DNA from 3 places in the Neobacillus sp. Fa239 genome. Region 3 is predicted to be linked to each of the others. Evidence: a T-box and tRNA genes for the amino acid it is inferred to sense, from the RefSeq annotation. Region 3 holds a T-box; the other regions hold tRNA genes.
What was found. The T-box of region 3 lies ahead of trpS (tryptophan--tRNA ligase). A T-box ahead of a tRNA ligase gene usually reads a tRNA of that ligase, here a tRNA-Trp.

Region 1 (5,183 bases), 360 kb from region 3:
AGCTGTGGATTGACACCATTAGGTGTCAGTGGTAGGAGAGCGTTCTAAGGGCGTTGAAGCCAGACTGTAAGGACTGGTGGAGCGCTTAGAAGTGAGAATGCCGGTATGAGTAGCGAAAGATGAGTGAGAATCTCATCCACCGAATGCCTAAGGTTTCCTGAGGAAGGCTCGTCCGCTCAGGGTTAGTCGGGACCTAAGCCGAGGCCGAAAGGCGTAGGCGATGGACAACAGGTTGATATTCCTGTACCACCTCTTTATCGTTTGAGCAACGGGGGGACGCAGGAGGATAGGGTAAGCGCACTGCTGGATATGTGCGTGTAAGCAGTTAGGCTGGTGAATAGGAAAATCCGTTCACCGTGAAGGCTGAGCTGTGATGCCGAGGGAAATATAGTACCGAAGTTCCTGATTCCACACTGCCAAGAAAAGCCTCTAGCGAGATAAAAGGTGCCCGTACCGCAAACCGACACAGGTAGGCGAGGAGAGAATCCTAAGGTGAGCGAGAGAACTCTCGTTAAGGAACTCGGCAAAATGACCCCGTAACTTCGGGAGAAGGGGTGCTCATTGAGGTGAATAGCCTCGATGAGCCGCAGTGAATAGGCCCAGGCGACTGTTTAGCAAAAACACAGGTCTCTGCGAAGCCGCAAGGCGAAGTATAGGGGCTGACGCCTGCCCGGTGCTGGAAGGTTAAGAGGAGGGGTTAGCGCAAGCGAAGCTCTGAATCGAAGCCCCAGTAAACGGCGGCCGTAACTATAACGGTCCTAAGGTAGCGAAATTCCTTGTCGGGTAAGTTCCGACCCGCACGAAAGGCGTAACGATCTGGGCACTGTCTCAACGAGAGACTCGGTGAAATTATAGTACCTGTGAAGATGCAGGTTACCCGCGACAGGACGGAAAGACCCCATGGAGCTTTACTGTAGCCTGATATTGAATTTTGGTACAGCTTGTACAGGATAGGTAGGAGCCTGAGAAACCGGAGCGCCAGCTTCGGTGGAGGCGTCGGTGGGATACTACCCTGGCTGTATTGAAATTCTAACCCGCACCCCTCATCGGGGTGGGAGACAGTGTCAGGTGGGCAGTTTGACTGGGGCGGTCGCCTCCTAAAGAGTAACGGAGGCGCCCAAAGGTTCCCTCAGAATGGTTGGAAATCATTCGCAGAGTGTAAAGGCATAAGGGAGCTTGACTGCGAGACCTACAAGTCGAGCAGGGACGAAAGTCGGGCTTAGTGATCCGGTGGTTCCGCATGGAAGGGCCATCGCTCAACGGATAAAAGCTACCCTGGGGATAACAGGCTTATCTCCCCCAAGAGTCCACATCGACGGGGAGGTTTGGCACCTCGATGTCGGCTCATCGCATCCTGGGGCTGTAGTCGGTCCCAAGGGTTGGGCTGTTCGCCCATTAAAGCGGTACGCGAGCTGGGTTCAGAACGTCGTGAGACAGTTCGGTCCCTATCCGTCGTGGGCGCAGGAAATTTGAGAGGAGCTGTCCTTAGTACGAGAGGACCGGGATGGACGCACCGCTGGTGTACCAGTTGTCTTGCCAAAGGCATCGCTGGGTAGCTATGTGCGGACGGGATAAGTGCTGAAAGCATCTAAGCATGAAGCCCCCCTCAAGATGAGATTTCCCATAGCGTCAAGCTAGTAAGATCCCTGAAAGATGATCAGGTTGATAGGTCAGAGGTGGAAGCGTGGCAACATGTGGAGCTGACTGATACTAATCGATCGAGGACTTAACCAATTTTAAGATTACCTCATTTTTACGAAAACTTCTTCTGCATTATCTAGTTTTGAGGGAATGAAATTTTTATAAATTTCCTCTTGAAAAAATCTAAAAAGACATTATAATAAAATAGTGTCTGATAAATAGTCTGGTAATAATGGCGAGAAGGTCACACCCGTTCCCATCCCGAACACGGAAGTTAAGCTTCTCAGCGCCGATGGTAGTTGGGGGCTGTCCCCCTGTGAGAGTAGGACGTTGCCAGGCTGTTATATCATTATTCCGCAGTAGCTCAGTGGTAGAGCTATCGGCTGTTAACCGATCGGTCGTAGGTTCGAGTCCTACCTGCGGAGCCATTATTATGGAGAGCTGTCCGAGTGGCCGAAGGAGCACGATTGGAAATCGTGTAGGCGGGTAACCCTGTCTCAAGGGTTCAAATCCCTTGCTCTCCGCCATAATACTTTTATTTTTGGCCCCTTGGTCAAGCGGTTAAGACACCGCCCTTTCACGGCGGTAACACGGGTTCGAATCCCGTAGGGGTCACCAAAGTTTTTTCGCGTCAGGGAAAATAACTTTCATTATAATGGAGGATTAGCTCAGCTGGGAGAGCATCTGCCTTACAAGCAGAGGGTCGGCGGTTCGATCCCGTCATCCTCCACCATAATATTGTCGCGGGGTGGAGCAGTCCGGTAGCTCGTCGGGCTCATAACCCGAAGGTCGCAGGTTCAAATCCTGTCCCCGCAATTCGGTCTGGTAGTTCAGTTGGTTAGAATGCCTGCCTGTCACGCAGGAGGTCGCGGGTTCGAGTCCCGTCCAGACCGCCATATGTTGGCTCAGTAGCTCAGTCGGTAGAGCAAAGGACTGAAAATCCTTGTGTCGGCGGTTCGATTCCGTCCTGAGCCACCATTTAGATTAAAAGATACGCCGATGTAGCTCAATTGGTAGAGCAACTGAATCGTAATCAGTAGGTTGGGGGTTCGATTCCTCTCGTCGGCACCTTAAGCTGACAAATTCAGTTAATATTATGTGGAGGGGTAGCGAAGTGGCTAAACGCGGCGGACTGTAAATCCGCTCCCTCGGGGTTCGGCGGTTCGAATCCGTCCCCCTCCACCAAATTTTTTTCGCACAAGTGAAAATAACTTTTCATAACATAGGGGTATAGTTTAAAGGTAGAACGAAGGTCTCCAAAACCTTTGGTGTGGGTTCGATTCCTACTACCCCTGCCAATTGATTTTATTGTGGCGATTGTGGCGAAGTGGTTAACGCATCGGATTGTGGTTCCGACATTCGTGGGTTCGATTCCCATCAGTCGCCCCATTAAAAGTATTGAATATTTCAATAAATTGTATTATTATTGGGCTATAGCCAAGCGGTAAGGCATCGCACTTTGACTGCGACATGCGTTGGTTCAAATCCAGCTAGCCCAGCCAATTTGCGGAAGTAGTTCAGTGGTAGAACACCACCTTGCCAAGGTGGGGGTCGCGGGTTCGAATCCCGTCTTCCGCTCCATAAAATACGGCGGCATAGCCAAGTGGTAAGGCAGAGGTCTGCAAAACCTTTACCACCGGTTCGAATCCGGTTGCCGCCTCCAATTAAATAAATGTTGGGTTTTGGATTAGAACAGGTAATTAGATTTCGCCGGGGTGGCGGAACTGGCAGGCGCACAGGACTTAAAATCCTGCGGTAGGTGACTACCGTACCGGTTCGATTCCGGTCCTCGGCATTATTTATTTAAAATTTTATTACGCCGGTGTGGCGGAATTGGCAGACGCGCACGACTCAAAATCGTGTTCCTCTGGAGTGTCGGTTCGACCCCGACCACCGGTATCTTTAGATTTAGATAAACTAAATTTAAACGCTGTAAAGCACTCACAAATGTTGTTAAATCAATGTTTGTGAGTGCTTTTTTCGTTATTGAACCAGAATGTGTAGTTAAAGAGTTTCTTTTTAATTGGAAAAGAAAATGAAGAAGTTGCCGATATTGTCGCCTATGAAGCCTATTGGCGACAATACAGAAGAGAAAGCAACCAAAAGTGTCGCCAGTGTTAGGCTACAAGCTTCAGACTACAAATCAGAGAAGGAAGGAGTCTACGCTAGCAAAAAATGCTCAAAAAGAAGAATAGATAACTTAGAAGAATTCTTCATATAAAAATCACAAAAGATCGTTAACAAAATTAAGTTTCATGGCCTGAAATATCATTGCTCACAAGATTTAAATCCCGTAAATTTGATTTCTTCATATATTATTTTTACAAATAATCACATAAAATGTACGGATTAACTATATAAATTGTCCCTATCAAATAGAACACTTTTTGCATTTAATATATGGAATGATAGATTACATTTTGAAAGGAGGTGAATTCGATGCCTTCACTTACAACAGGTCCGTTTTTGGTACCAAATAAAACGAGCAGTGGAAATCCTATTAACCATGTATTTATTTCCCTTACGAATCTTAGCAGAACAGCTTTAACAGTATATGTAGAGATCCATCAAGCTTTAATTGTATCCGACCCAAATGGCTCCAATTTTCCATCTTCAGAAATGACAGCTCTTCTACCATCCGTTCCAATCACACTTGCACCAAGTTCAGCAGTCATGTTCTCTCAAAAAATCGAACAATCCACTCCTCCAACAGAAGCTGATTCAACAGACGATTCAACAGACGATTCTACTAAAGACGCTGCTACTCAATCAAACCCACAAATCTTGGTAGTTACAATTAGTGGTGATGTAACAAAACCTGGTGATTTAATTCAAGTCAGTGTAACAGGCGGTTTTTCATCCGATGGATTTTCACTTGAAGATGCAGTACCAATGATTAGCTTCCGCCATGCTGATTTAGAACACGTTCACCCTTTTGGCAGCCGCTCACCTCGTCGATACTACTAGGATCCCCTTAATTAGCTGGAAATGATGTTGAAGAAGCGTTATGGGCATTAATTGACACTCAGAAAACCTTTAGACCGTTTCTTTTTTAAGACGGTCTTTTTTGGGACAAGTATAAAGTAAAAATCCGAAATGATACTCTTACAGGCACCACTTTAAATTTTATTTTAGCTGAAATATATCCAACTTCAATTTAATAAACTGTATTAGATGTATAGCCCATGCACTTACCTTAATCTATCGCTAGATTTTAAAAGGAGTGGTCGGTCTGGTCATTCTATCTTCGTTTTCATTCTTAACCAATGATTCTACTGAAATTTATGCATGTAAGTGGGCATCAGAAAAGGAGGAAGCACCGCGTGCCATTGTGCAAATCGCCCACGGTATGGCAGAGCATATTCAGAGATACGAATCATTTGCTAATGAGCTGTTTTTTCATAAAATCCATGTTTACGGTAATGATCATCGGGGGCATGGAAGAACGGGGGAACTGAATAATAGTCCGGGCTATTTTGCGGCTGAACAAGGGTTTGAGAAAGCAGTAGAGGACTTAATTCAGTTGACAACGATTATTAAGA
Region 2 (5,183 bases), 2.5 Mb from region 3:
CATTGCCATATTTGTTGCGTGTATCTCTTATATTTGCCCTTCTTCACATTTTCGTCAAAATTAACCACAAAAAAAGACCATTAAGTTTTAACTTAATGGCTTTATTTCAAAGAGATGAAAAGCATTAAAGGTCAGAGTGGATTGTAAATAAAGCTCCGATTTCACTGTTTCCTCATAAATTTGCAAATCAGGGTGGGTTCCCTGCTTAATAAAAGAAATAATCTCCTGATCATAAATATCCTGATGCTGTAAATTTATCCAGTTAATATAAAATTCGCCGTTATTTTGATCAAGGATGTGCTTACGAATTTGATAACGCCCAGGAGGGAGGCCAGAAATAACCACTTTCTTTTCCTTTGTGATGGAATGCAAAAAGAAGCTTTCTACCGAATAAGATGGATTGATATAGGAAGGGTTATAAACGGCTAATTGGTAGCCATTTTCCCCCATTGCCAATACAAAATCCGGGCCTTCCACTAAAATCCGCAAGGTCATTTTTGCCATCAGTTGAAGATTAAAATAAGCAGGACGTTTAATTTGATAATAATACAGGAGGGCAATTCCATTCATGGCAATATGGTCTTGATCCAGATTATTTTTTTCCAATGAGTGGGTATCAATCCAGAATCCTAAACCGGATATTTCCTTCATTACATCCAACATTTCTTTAAAAATAAGAGCAGACCGGAAAAAAGTGCCGCTCAAATCCATCGTATTTCCATAAAGTGTATTCCAATCAGTAAGAAAAATCGGAATTTCCCCTAAACCCACAGACGCTAGGCTTTCCTTTAATTGGATGATTTCTTTCTTTGCATAATTTTTTACTCCTTCAAAAGTATGATTATCCATATCGTTAAAATCCACTTCTTCATTCGGATTGCAGGTGAAGCAGATCAGCTCGCAACGGTCGAAAATTTGATTTAAAAATTCAGCAGCAGGAACGGTTATAGCCTTTCTTAAAGAAAACGGCATATGAAGACCTATTTTTGCGGCAGGAGCTCGCTTTTTTACAGTTTGATAAAAATCTTGATAAAAGCTCTTTGCTGTTTCGCCGCATTCCGTGAAAACCAGTTCAAATCGCCATTTTCCTACAAAGTTACTGCCAAAATAACTAATACTATGCTGTAAAAATTCATCGAGCTTCTTAAGGTAATCAGAGCTGCTTGCCACTTCCTTTTCAACTTCCAAACGAATGAAAGGAACCAATCCTAATTGTTGAAAAAGGCTAAATAAGGCATCCACCTGATAAAATTGTCCGCCTATTTGATAGAGTGGCGTTGTCATCGCAAAACTGTCCGAAAAAAGGTTCGTAAAATAAATATATTCAAATCTAAGTTCCTCTTGAATTAACTTTAATTCCGCCTTCACTTCTTCATTCAATGCATATTCCAGCTGCCCAATTACCAGTAACTTTAAGGCTTTTTCTCTGATAAAAATGGGCTCAAGCGGCAATTCCACATGTACCACCGAAGCAGCCGGTTCCATCGGGGTGGTGCTCTTCTCATTTCCAGAAATATATTTACTGATTTCCATTAAAAAGTTGGGAGATTGCAATAATGTATATTGTTCGGTTTCATGTTTCACTTCCTCGACATCCATCGGTTCCACTTTATGCATGCTGCGATATTCAGTAGGCGTTTGCTGGTACATTTCTTTAAAAGCCATATTAAATGCTTTTACATTGGGAAAACCACAATTCTCCGAAATCTGGGAAATATTATAACCGGTATAAAGGAGCTCATGCATCGCTGATTTCAAACGGACATTTTTGACATATTGGGAGAAACTAGCCCCAACTTCCTGCTTGAAATAGCGCGACAAATAGTAAATAGACAAATACTGCTCTTTAGCAATTTCCTGCAATGATATCGGTTTACGATAATTTTTTTCGATAAAAGCTAGAATCTCTCTAATTCTTTCATCCTTCATTTCGGTGAATTGATTACTTTCAAGATGCGTAGTTTTAAAATTTCGAATCAACAGTGTAACTAATTGAAAAATCAGTCCGTTAATCTCGATTTCACTTCCATCCTGCTTTTGGTAGTGGGCAATCAAGATTTTCGCCATTAGTTGGCGAATTTGATCAAAAAGCAGATATAGCCCGTTATCCTCTTTGGATGAAGTGCAGTTAAAACGACACGCATGAATATCCGGATAAGGCCGCTCGATTAAATCCAAAGGAATTTGTAACGATAAGACCACATTCTCCTTATTCCCCTTAATAGAGCATATATCATTGGCGTTAATCAGCAGAAGATCATTTTCAGCTAAATGGCAGGAATGTTGATTAACCGTAACCTCAATTTCTCCCCTTATCACAAGGAGAATCTCGATTCCTATATAAATATGCGGAGAATAATATTCAATGTTTTGTAAACTTATTTGATAAGAATTATCTCTTATTGGCCGGTTCATGAACATCCACCTTAGGACTAGATTAAAAATGTGCCAAGTACATAAAGAATAGACTAGAGCCGTTAACCGTAGTTGCTGTATCCCTCAATCCTTTTCATTTAGGTGCGATAATATATTGATCCCCTATCTTTTAATCAAATGCAGCAGCATTTAAATTATCAGTAAACCTTAAAAATGAATTAAATTTTGGTCATTGAACAAGATTGTCATTTCAGACAAATTCTTAATACGATTATTAAACTGAAAGTCATTATACAACTCCGTTATAGTTTTTTCTTCAAGTGCTGCTTTTACCCTTTTCATTTTTCTTGCATTGTTCAATTTCTTTATTCCCCTTTAAGAAATACAGGCTTAAAGATATTGAATAAACTAAATTTGTTGTCCACACGGTTGGTAAACACTTTAGGACACTAAAAACGAAAAAAGGTCAATACCTTGATTGCTCAAAGCATTGACCTTTAAAAGTTTTACCCTTTTAAGTGATACCGGTGGTCGGGGTCGAACCGACACTCCAGAAGGAACACGATTTTGAGTCGTGCGCGTCTGCCAATTCCGCCACACCGGCAAATAATTAATAGCTTGGCAGGGGCAGTAGGAATCGAACCCACACTGAAGGTTTTGGAGACCTTAGTTCTACCTTTAAACTATGCCCCTAAATGGTGGAGGGGGACGGATTCGAACCGCCGAACCCTGAGGGAGCGGATTTACAGTCCGCCGCGTTTAGCCACTTCGCTACCCCTCCAAATATAAACAAAAAAAATAATGGCGGAGGAAGAGGGATTCGAACCCCCGCGCGGTTTAACCCGCCTGTCGGTTTTCAAGACCGATCCCTTCAGCCGGACTTGGGTATTCCTCCATTATTTTTAAAATTAATTGGTAGCGGCGGAGGGGATCGAACCCCCGACCTTACGGGTATGAACCGTACGCTCTAGCCAGCTGAGCTACACCGCCATAACATAATTTGATTCAAAACTTAGTTGGTGGAGTCTAGGGGGATCGAACCCCTGACCTCCTGCGTGCAAAGCAGGCGCTCTCCCAGCTGAGCTAAGACCCCATTTACTTTAAAAGAACTGCTGGTCGGGAAGACAGGATTCGAACCTGCGACCCCTTGGTCCCAAACCAAGTGCTCTACCAAGCTGAGCTACTTCCCGAAAAATTAAACCAGTGCCGAGGACCGGAATCGAACCGGTACGGTAGTCACCTACCGCAGGATTTTAAGTCCTGTGCGTCTGCCAGTTCCGCCACCCCGGCAAGAATGGAGCGGAAGACGGGATTCGAACCCGCGACCCCCACCTTGGCAAGGTGGTGTTCTACCACTGAACTACTTCCGCATATGTGAATTAAAAGTGCGGGTGAAGGGAGTCGAACCCCCACGCCTTGCGGCGCCAGATCCTAAGTCTGGTGCGTCTGCCAATTCCGCCACACCCGCATATATTGAAGATTATTTTCACTTTAGTGAAAAAGTTATGGTGGAGGATGACGGGATCGAACCGCCGACCCTCTGCTTGTAAGGCAGATGCTCTCCCAGCTGAGCTAATCCTCCATTTATACAGCCTGGCAACGTCCTACTCTCACAGGGGGACAGCCCCCAACTACCATCGGCGCTGAGAAGCTTAACTTCCGTGTTCGGGATGGGAACGGGTGTGACCTTCTCGCCATTATTGCCAGACTATTTACTTGAGAGATCGTTCCCTCAAAACTAGATAATACAGAAGAAGTTTTCGTAAAAACGAGGTAATCTGTCTAGCTTCGGCTCCTAACTTCTCTCGAAGTTGAACAGTCGCCTCCGCTTTTCTATTTGGTTAAGTCCTCGATCGATTAGTATCAGTCAGCTCCACATGTTGCCACGCTTCCACCTCTGACCTATCAACCTGATCATCTTTCAGGGATCTTACTAGCTTGACGCTATGGGAAATCTCATCTTGAGGGGGGCTTCATGCTTAGATGCTTTCAGCACTTATCCCGTCCGCACATAGCTACCCAGCGATGCCTTTGGCAAGACAACTGGTACACCAGCGGTGCGTCCATCCCGGTCCTCTCGTACTAAGGACAGCTCCTCTCAAATTTCCTGCGCCCACGACGGATAGGGACCGAACTGTCTCACGACGTTCTGAACCCAGCTCGCGTACCGCTTTAATGGGCGAACAGCCCAACCCTTGGGACCGACTACAGCCCCAGGATGCGATGAGCCGACATCGAGGTGCCAAACCTCCCCGTCGATGTGGACTCTTGGGGGAGATAAGCCTGTTATCCCCAGGGTAGCTTTTATCCGTTGAGCGATGGCCCTTCCATGCGGAACCACCGGATCACTAAGCCCGACTTTCGTCCCTGCTCGACTTGTAGGTCTCGCAGTCAAGCTCCCTTATGCCTTTACACTCTGCGAATGATTTCCAACCATTCTGAGGGAACCTTTGGGCGCCTCCGTTACTCTTTAGGAGGCGACCGCCCCAGTCAAACTGCCCACCTGACACTGTCTCCCACCCCGATGAGGGGTGCGGGTTAGAATTTCAATACAGCCAGGGTAGTATCCCACCGACGCCTCCACCGAAGCTGGCGCTCCGGTTTCTCAGGCTCCTACCTATCCTGTACAAGCTGTACCAAAATTCAATATCAGGCTACAGTAAAGCTCCATGGGGTCTTTCCGTCCTGTCGCGGGTAACCTGCATCTTCACAGGTACTATAATTTCACCGAGTCTCTCGTTGAGACAGTGCCCAGATCGTTACGCCTTTCGTGCGGGTCGGAACTTACCCGACAAGGAATTTCGCTA
Region 3 (5,183 bases):
TCAGCTTCACCAGCTTCAAATGCATTCGCAGATGCTTGACCATCTTTAGATACGTTAAAGTTGATTGTTTTTAAAGAAACATCTTTTGCATCCCAATAAGTATCGTTTTTCACTAGAGTCCATTGAGTTGCTTGCGGACCATCCCATTTAGTCATTTTGAATGGACCATTAGATAGTAAGTGAGTAGCATCTTTTGCATAATTTGCACCTTGAGACTCAACATACTTTTGGTCTAAAGGATAGAATACTTGGAATGTTACGTAAGAATCAAAGAATGGAATTGGTTGTTCTAGTGTAATTTGTAAAGTATAATCATCTAATGCTTTGATTCCTAAATCAGTAACAGGTTTTTTCTTGTTTGCAATATCAGTTGCATTTTTGATTTTGCCTTCCATATAGTAAGGGCCGTATGGAGAAGCAGTTTTAGGATCGATAGCACGTTGCCATGCATATACGAAGTCATGTGCTGTTACAGGATCTCCGTTTGACCATTTTACATTATTTTTTAACTTGATTGTGTAAACGGTTCCATTAGAGTTCACCTGTGGTTTACCGTCAGCAACACCATCGATTACCTTTTGGTTTGGATCCAAACGATATAGACCTTCGTTTGTAGCATTTAGCATTGTGAAACTCACAACGTCTTGGGCCTGTGATTCGTCCATCGTTGGAATTTCAGCTGACTCTAAAACATTTAATACTTGTGCAGGAGCTTTATCCTTTGTTGTAGTACCAGCATTATTGTTTGTGCTTTTACCGCCAGAGCAAGCAGCTAGAACCATGCTAAGTGCTAGCGATGACGTTAAAAGTAGTGAAAGTTTTGATTTCTTCACTAGAAGACCTCCCTTTTCTATTATTCTGAAAAATTACTACATTCCCTATTATACATATTTTCAACTAATTGTACATTGTTTTTTTAAAATTAATTTTCGGAAAAAACATATTTTTTACAAATAGTTAACAAAAAGATTAAAACTTTTTAGTCTTGAGTTGATTTTTTTTTTTATTAGAGCTATATTTTTCCCTATAATATCAACGTTTTGGAGGGTTTCCGGTGAAAAAGAAAATTAAAAAAAATTTAATAATTTTGGCAGTATTCCAGCTTATCATTGTTGCACTTTCATTTCTTAATTATCACAATATTTCGTTATTAAGCTATATCAATATATCTTTTTACATCTCAGCCACTTTGCTGCTCACCTTCTTATTTGTCTTCACTATTCAAACTGGTTTTTTTGATGTTGTCTCAAAGTCATTTAGGATGGTGGCATCTCGTGGAAAAAACAAGCGCAAGTTTGATGAAATCCCCTCGCTTTCTGAACTTGTTTCTTTTAATAACAAACCGTTATTATTTTATGGACTTGTAACCGCCTTATTAATGTTACTTGCCCTTGGTCTCTATTATGGTTTACAGACTTGATTCTGAATATGCATTTCTTTATAATATGAATAAGTAAATAGCACTAAGCGATGATAAAGAGTAGTACGTATTTTTCAATCGTTCAAGAGAGTTTGTGGCTGGTGAAAACAAACACGAGAAAATACAGAATGGACTTTTGAGCTTCTTTCTGAACCTTATTTCAAATGATATAAGCAAGTAGGAAAAGACGTTGCCTAACGTTAATAGGAGCCATAACTTATTTATGGAACTGAGTGACTCTTTTTGAGTAATTTAGGGTGGTACCGCGAACCATTCGTCCCTATTGTTTAGGGATGAATGGTTTTTTTATTTAATTATGATTTTTCAAGGAGGATATTTGTCATGAAAACGATTTTTTCTGGCATTCAGCCAAGTGGTATTATTACACTTGGTAACTATATTGGCGCATTGAAACAATTTGTTGACCTGCAGGACGAATACAATTGCTTCTTTTGTATTGTAGACCAGCATGCGATTACAGTTCCGCAGGATCCGGAAACATTACGGAAAAACATCCGAAGTCTTGCTGCCTTGTATATTGCAGTTGGCATTGATCCGGAAAAAGCTACTTTATTTATTCAATCCGAAGTGCCTGCGCATGCACAAGCCGGTTGGATGATGCAATGTATTTCTTATATTGGTGAATTAGAAAGAATGACGCAATTTAAAGATAAATCAGCTGGAAAAGAAGCTGTTTCTGCTAGCCTTTTAACCTACCCGCCCCTAATGGCAGCGGATATTCTCTTGTATAACACGGACGTTGTTCCTGTTGGGGAGGATCAAAAGCAGCATATGGAACTAACCCGCGATCTTGCAGAAAGATTTAATAAAAAGTTCGGGGATATCCTTACCATTCCTGAAGTCCGCCTTCCTAAGGTCGGAGCAAGGATTATGTCCCTTCAGGAACCAACAAAAAAAATGAGCAAGTCCGATCCAAATAAAAAAGCGTTTATTACCCCGCTGGATGATCTTAAGCAAATTGAGAAGAAAATTAAAAGTGCCGTGACCGATTCAGAAGGAATTGTTAAATATGATAAAGAACAAAAACCAGGAATCTCGAATTTAATTTCCATTTATTCTATCTTAAGCGGTAAATCTATTTCTGAAATTGAAGATATGTATCATGGAAAGGGATACGGAGTCTTTAAAGGTGATTTAGCAGAAGTGGTAATAAACGTCATTAAGCCAATTCAAGATAAATATTTCAGTTTACTGGAATCGAGCGAACTTGATGCGATCCTTGACCGTGGTGCCGCAAAGGCTCGTGAAATAGCGAATCAAACCCTTATTAAAATGGAAAAAGCGATGGGGTTAGGCAGGACTAATCGATAACCTTCATCGTCCCATGATTAAAGCCTGACCCACAAAAGGTGTTTTGAACACGCCTTTTGGGTCAGGCTTTTAATTTACTCTTGGACCATGCTCCATTTCCCAAAGCTTTTCAAAGAATGGCTGTCCTTTTATTAAATTTTCGCAGAATGTTGCATGTTTATTTGTCCATCCATATTTTGTTTCCTCATAAAGCTGTTCCCAGGCCTCTTCAAAGTTTAGTTCCTGAATAATGGAATATCTCTCTGGACACCATTCGGTATACCAATAACGGACCTCTGCTTCATTTTTTGATGAATGAAGTTGATCAAGTGCCATAAATAACAGCTGTTTCAGCTGTCGTTCTTTTCTCGTTAAACCTCTCATTAATTCCGGCTCAGGAGAAAGGATGTGGAAATTTTTTAATACTTGATTCTGTTGATAAAAGTGATACTTCATGGATTCATGTGTCTCAATCATTTCATAGACAAGCTGTTCTTGTCTGGGGATTAACCTGCTTTTGCGAATCGGGATGTTATAACCGATTGTATCAACAGCCAATATACCAACACCATCGGTCACGACAAAGCAATAATCAAGCTGAATTCTTTCGTGGTTTTTTCTTAAATACGCCTTTTGAAAGATGTCATCTAGGAGTTGTTGTGGTAATTCTGATAAGTCATTTTCAATGTAATTAAATAATATCGGTTCAACCTTTAAAAGCGGAACCTGGTCTAAGAGCTCTACCCCATCATCCTTGCGCCATTCATGAAAGTTGCAGACATTATAACCGTTTTCTTCACCTTCAAACCAATTAACCCAAACATCATGAAGATACAACATTGTACAACCCCTCACTTCAAGAAACTGTTTGTCAATCAGTATGGGCAGACCTTAGTTAAATTATTCCTTTATATATATTTTGCTCCAGTCATGTTTTATTACTTGTTTTTGGAAAGTAAATACTTAGAGATACGATGATGATCCCAATTGGTAATAATAAACATGCTGATTGATGAAGGATAAACTGAAAGTATTCGATTACTTCATAACCAATGGAAAGTAAATTTAAGTAAGCGATTGAAATGATGCCTCCGGAAACAGCCATTAAATAACCAATTATATAGAAAAATATCCTAAATCCCACACCTATTTCCACTCCCATTTTTCCATATAAAACTTGTCCATTTTTTGGTTTACCATATGTATATGAATTATTTTTGTTTTCATTCTGCATCAAAAAAAAACCAGTCATGGTCGAATTCGCCATGAATGGTTTTTTTAATTATTCTGCATCAGGAGTGTTGCTTGAAACACCAACTTTTGACCATACAAAACTGCTATCTTTAGGATCAACAGTATAATCTGTTACACGATTATTTACTGCATAAATGACTGAACGGAACAATGTCGGAATGATCGGCATTTCATCGTTCATATATTTTTGCCATTGATCGTAAACTTGTTTACGATAAGCATGATCGAATGCTTTTTCTGAATGACCATCAGCTAATAACTGGTCATTTTGCGCACTTACGAAGTGAGAATAGTTAAATGGTACGTCTCTTCCATATAATCCGTATGGGTCTACGTCAGTACCAGTTCCCCATGCACCAGCATAAATGTCAACTTTAGGATCATCGTTTTGAACCATTTTATAGAAGGAGTTGAATTCTGCCAAACGTCCATCTACAAGCGATACATCTAAACCAACATTTTTCCAGGATTGAATATAGAAGTTAGCAAGTGGTTCCGCAACGTCTGAACCGCTCATGGACAAGAAATTGATATGGAATTTTTTACCATTTGGATCTTCACGAAGTCCATCACCATCAACATCCTTATATCCTGCTGCATCCAATAATTGTTTCGCTTTGGCAGGATCGTAACCAACTGAGTCCGCATTTGGGTTAGACCAGCTTGCGAATGATGGTGGAATTAGCGAAGTAGCAGGGAAACGCAGTCCATTGTATAGTTTTTCACCAACAGATTTTTCATCTAAAGCATAGGCCATCGCTTGACGCAATCTCTTGTCTTGGAATTTAGGGTTATCCATTACGTTAACACCTTTTTTAGCATCCCAGTGGCCTAATTTAAAGCCAATATAGCTGTACGCTAAATCAACTTTTCCGACAAAACTGAAGTTCTTAGCTCCTTTTGCAGCGGTGTATTGATCAACCGGATATTCGGCAATATCAATATCACCCGTTTTAAGTGATTGTAAAACAACCTTAGGGTTAACAACTTTAAAAATAATGCTTTTTAGCTTAGGTTTACCTGCATAGTAATCATCATTACGTACGAACTCAACTGATTCACCCGGAACCATCTTTTTAATCTTGAATGCACCAAAACCAAGTGGAGTCTTATGGATTTTATCAGATTTTGCTAAATCTTTAATAGGAATATCACCTAAGTAATGTTTTGGCATTGCATATGGCCATAAACCAGTTAA

Region 1: it has a tRNA-Trp gene. The T-box ahead of trpS (tryptophan--tRNA ligase) is inferred to sense a tRNA for this amino acid. The anticodon was not compared.
Region 2: it has a tRNA-Trp gene. The T-box ahead of trpS (tryptophan--tRNA ligase) is inferred to sense a tRNA for this amino acid. The anticodon was not compared.

The regions. Positions count from the first base shown of each region.
Region 1 is NZ_AP041611.1:765,074-770,256, forward strand. Features, by position in the region: rRNA gene ACZ5XR_RS03550 (23S ribosomal RNA) at 1-1,734, shown strand, start outside; rRNA gene rrf (5S ribosomal RNA) at 1,864-1,980, shown strand; tRNA gene ACZ5XR_RS03560 (tRNA-Asn) at 1,995-2,069, shown strand; tRNA gene ACZ5XR_RS03565 (tRNA-Ser) at 2,077-2,168, shown strand; tRNA gene ACZ5XR_RS03570 (tRNA-Glu) at 2,185-2,259, shown strand; tRNA gene ACZ5XR_RS03575 (tRNA-Val) at 2,299-2,374, shown strand; tRNA gene ACZ5XR_RS03580 (tRNA-Met) at 2,384-2,457, shown strand; tRNA gene ACZ5XR_RS03585 (tRNA-Asp) at 2,461-2,537, shown strand; tRNA gene ACZ5XR_RS03590 (tRNA-Phe) at 2,544-2,619, shown strand; tRNA gene ACZ5XR_RS03595 (tRNA-Thr) at 2,637-2,709, shown strand; tRNA gene ACZ5XR_RS03600 (tRNA-Tyr) at 2,742-2,826, shown strand; tRNA gene ACZ5XR_RS03605 (tRNA-Trp) at 2,866-2,939, shown strand; tRNA gene ACZ5XR_RS03610 (tRNA-His) at 2,955-3,030, shown strand; tRNA gene ACZ5XR_RS03615 (tRNA-Gln) at 3,069-3,143, shown strand; tRNA gene ACZ5XR_RS03620 (tRNA-Gly) at 3,148-3,222, shown strand; tRNA gene ACZ5XR_RS03625 (tRNA-Cys) at 3,231-3,304, shown strand; tRNA gene ACZ5XR_RS03630 (tRNA-Leu) at 3,351-3,436, shown strand; tRNA gene ACZ5XR_RS03635 (tRNA-Leu) at 3,460-3,540, shown strand; gene ACZ5XR_RS03640 (hypothetical protein) at 3,665-3,862, shown strand; gene ACZ5XR_RS03645 (hypothetical protein) at 4,081-4,608, shown strand; gene ACZ5XR_RS03650 (alpha/beta hydrolase) at 4,865-5,183, shown strand, end outside.
Region 2 is NZ_AP041611.1:3,587,070-3,592,252, forward strand. Features, by position in the region: gene ACZ5XR_RS17430 (helix-turn-helix domain-containing protein) at 88-2,415, opposite strand; tRNA gene ACZ5XR_RS17435 (tRNA-Leu) at 2,899-2,980, opposite strand; tRNA gene ACZ5XR_RS17440 (tRNA-Trp) at 2,996-3,069, opposite strand; tRNA gene ACZ5XR_RS17445 (tRNA-Tyr) at 3,073-3,157, opposite strand; tRNA gene ACZ5XR_RS17450 (tRNA-Ser) at 3,179-3,271, opposite strand; tRNA gene ACZ5XR_RS17455 (tRNA-Met) at 3,290-3,366, opposite strand; tRNA gene ACZ5XR_RS17460 (tRNA-Ala) at 3,394-3,469, opposite strand; tRNA gene ACZ5XR_RS17465 (tRNA-Pro) at 3,490-3,566, opposite strand; tRNA gene ACZ5XR_RS17470 (tRNA-Leu) at 3,581-3,666, opposite strand; tRNA gene ACZ5XR_RS17475 (tRNA-Gly) at 3,672-3,746, opposite strand; tRNA gene ACZ5XR_RS17480 (tRNA-Leu) at 3,763-3,844, opposite strand; tRNA gene ACZ5XR_RS17485 (tRNA-Val) at 3,883-3,958, opposite strand; rRNA gene rrf (5S ribosomal RNA) at 3,968-4,084, opposite strand; rRNA gene ACZ5XR_RS17495 (23S ribosomal RNA) at 4,214-5,183, opposite strand, start outside.
Region 3 is NZ_AP041611.1:1,126,773-1,131,955, reverse strand. Features, by position in the region: gene ACZ5XR_RS05325 (peptide ABC transporter substrate-binding protein) at 1-833, opposite strand, end outside; gene ACZ5XR_RS05320 (DUF3899 domain-containing protein) at 1,055-1,420, shown strand; T-box leader at 1,462-1,705, shown strand; gene trpS (tryptophan--tRNA ligase) at 1,763-2,752, shown strand; gene ACZ5XR_RS05310 (DUF3603 family protein) at 2,822-3,571, opposite strand; gene ACZ5XR_RS05305 (hypothetical protein) at 3,660-3,983, opposite strand; gene opp4A (oligopeptide ABC transporter substrate-binding protein) at 4,014-5,183, opposite strand, start outside.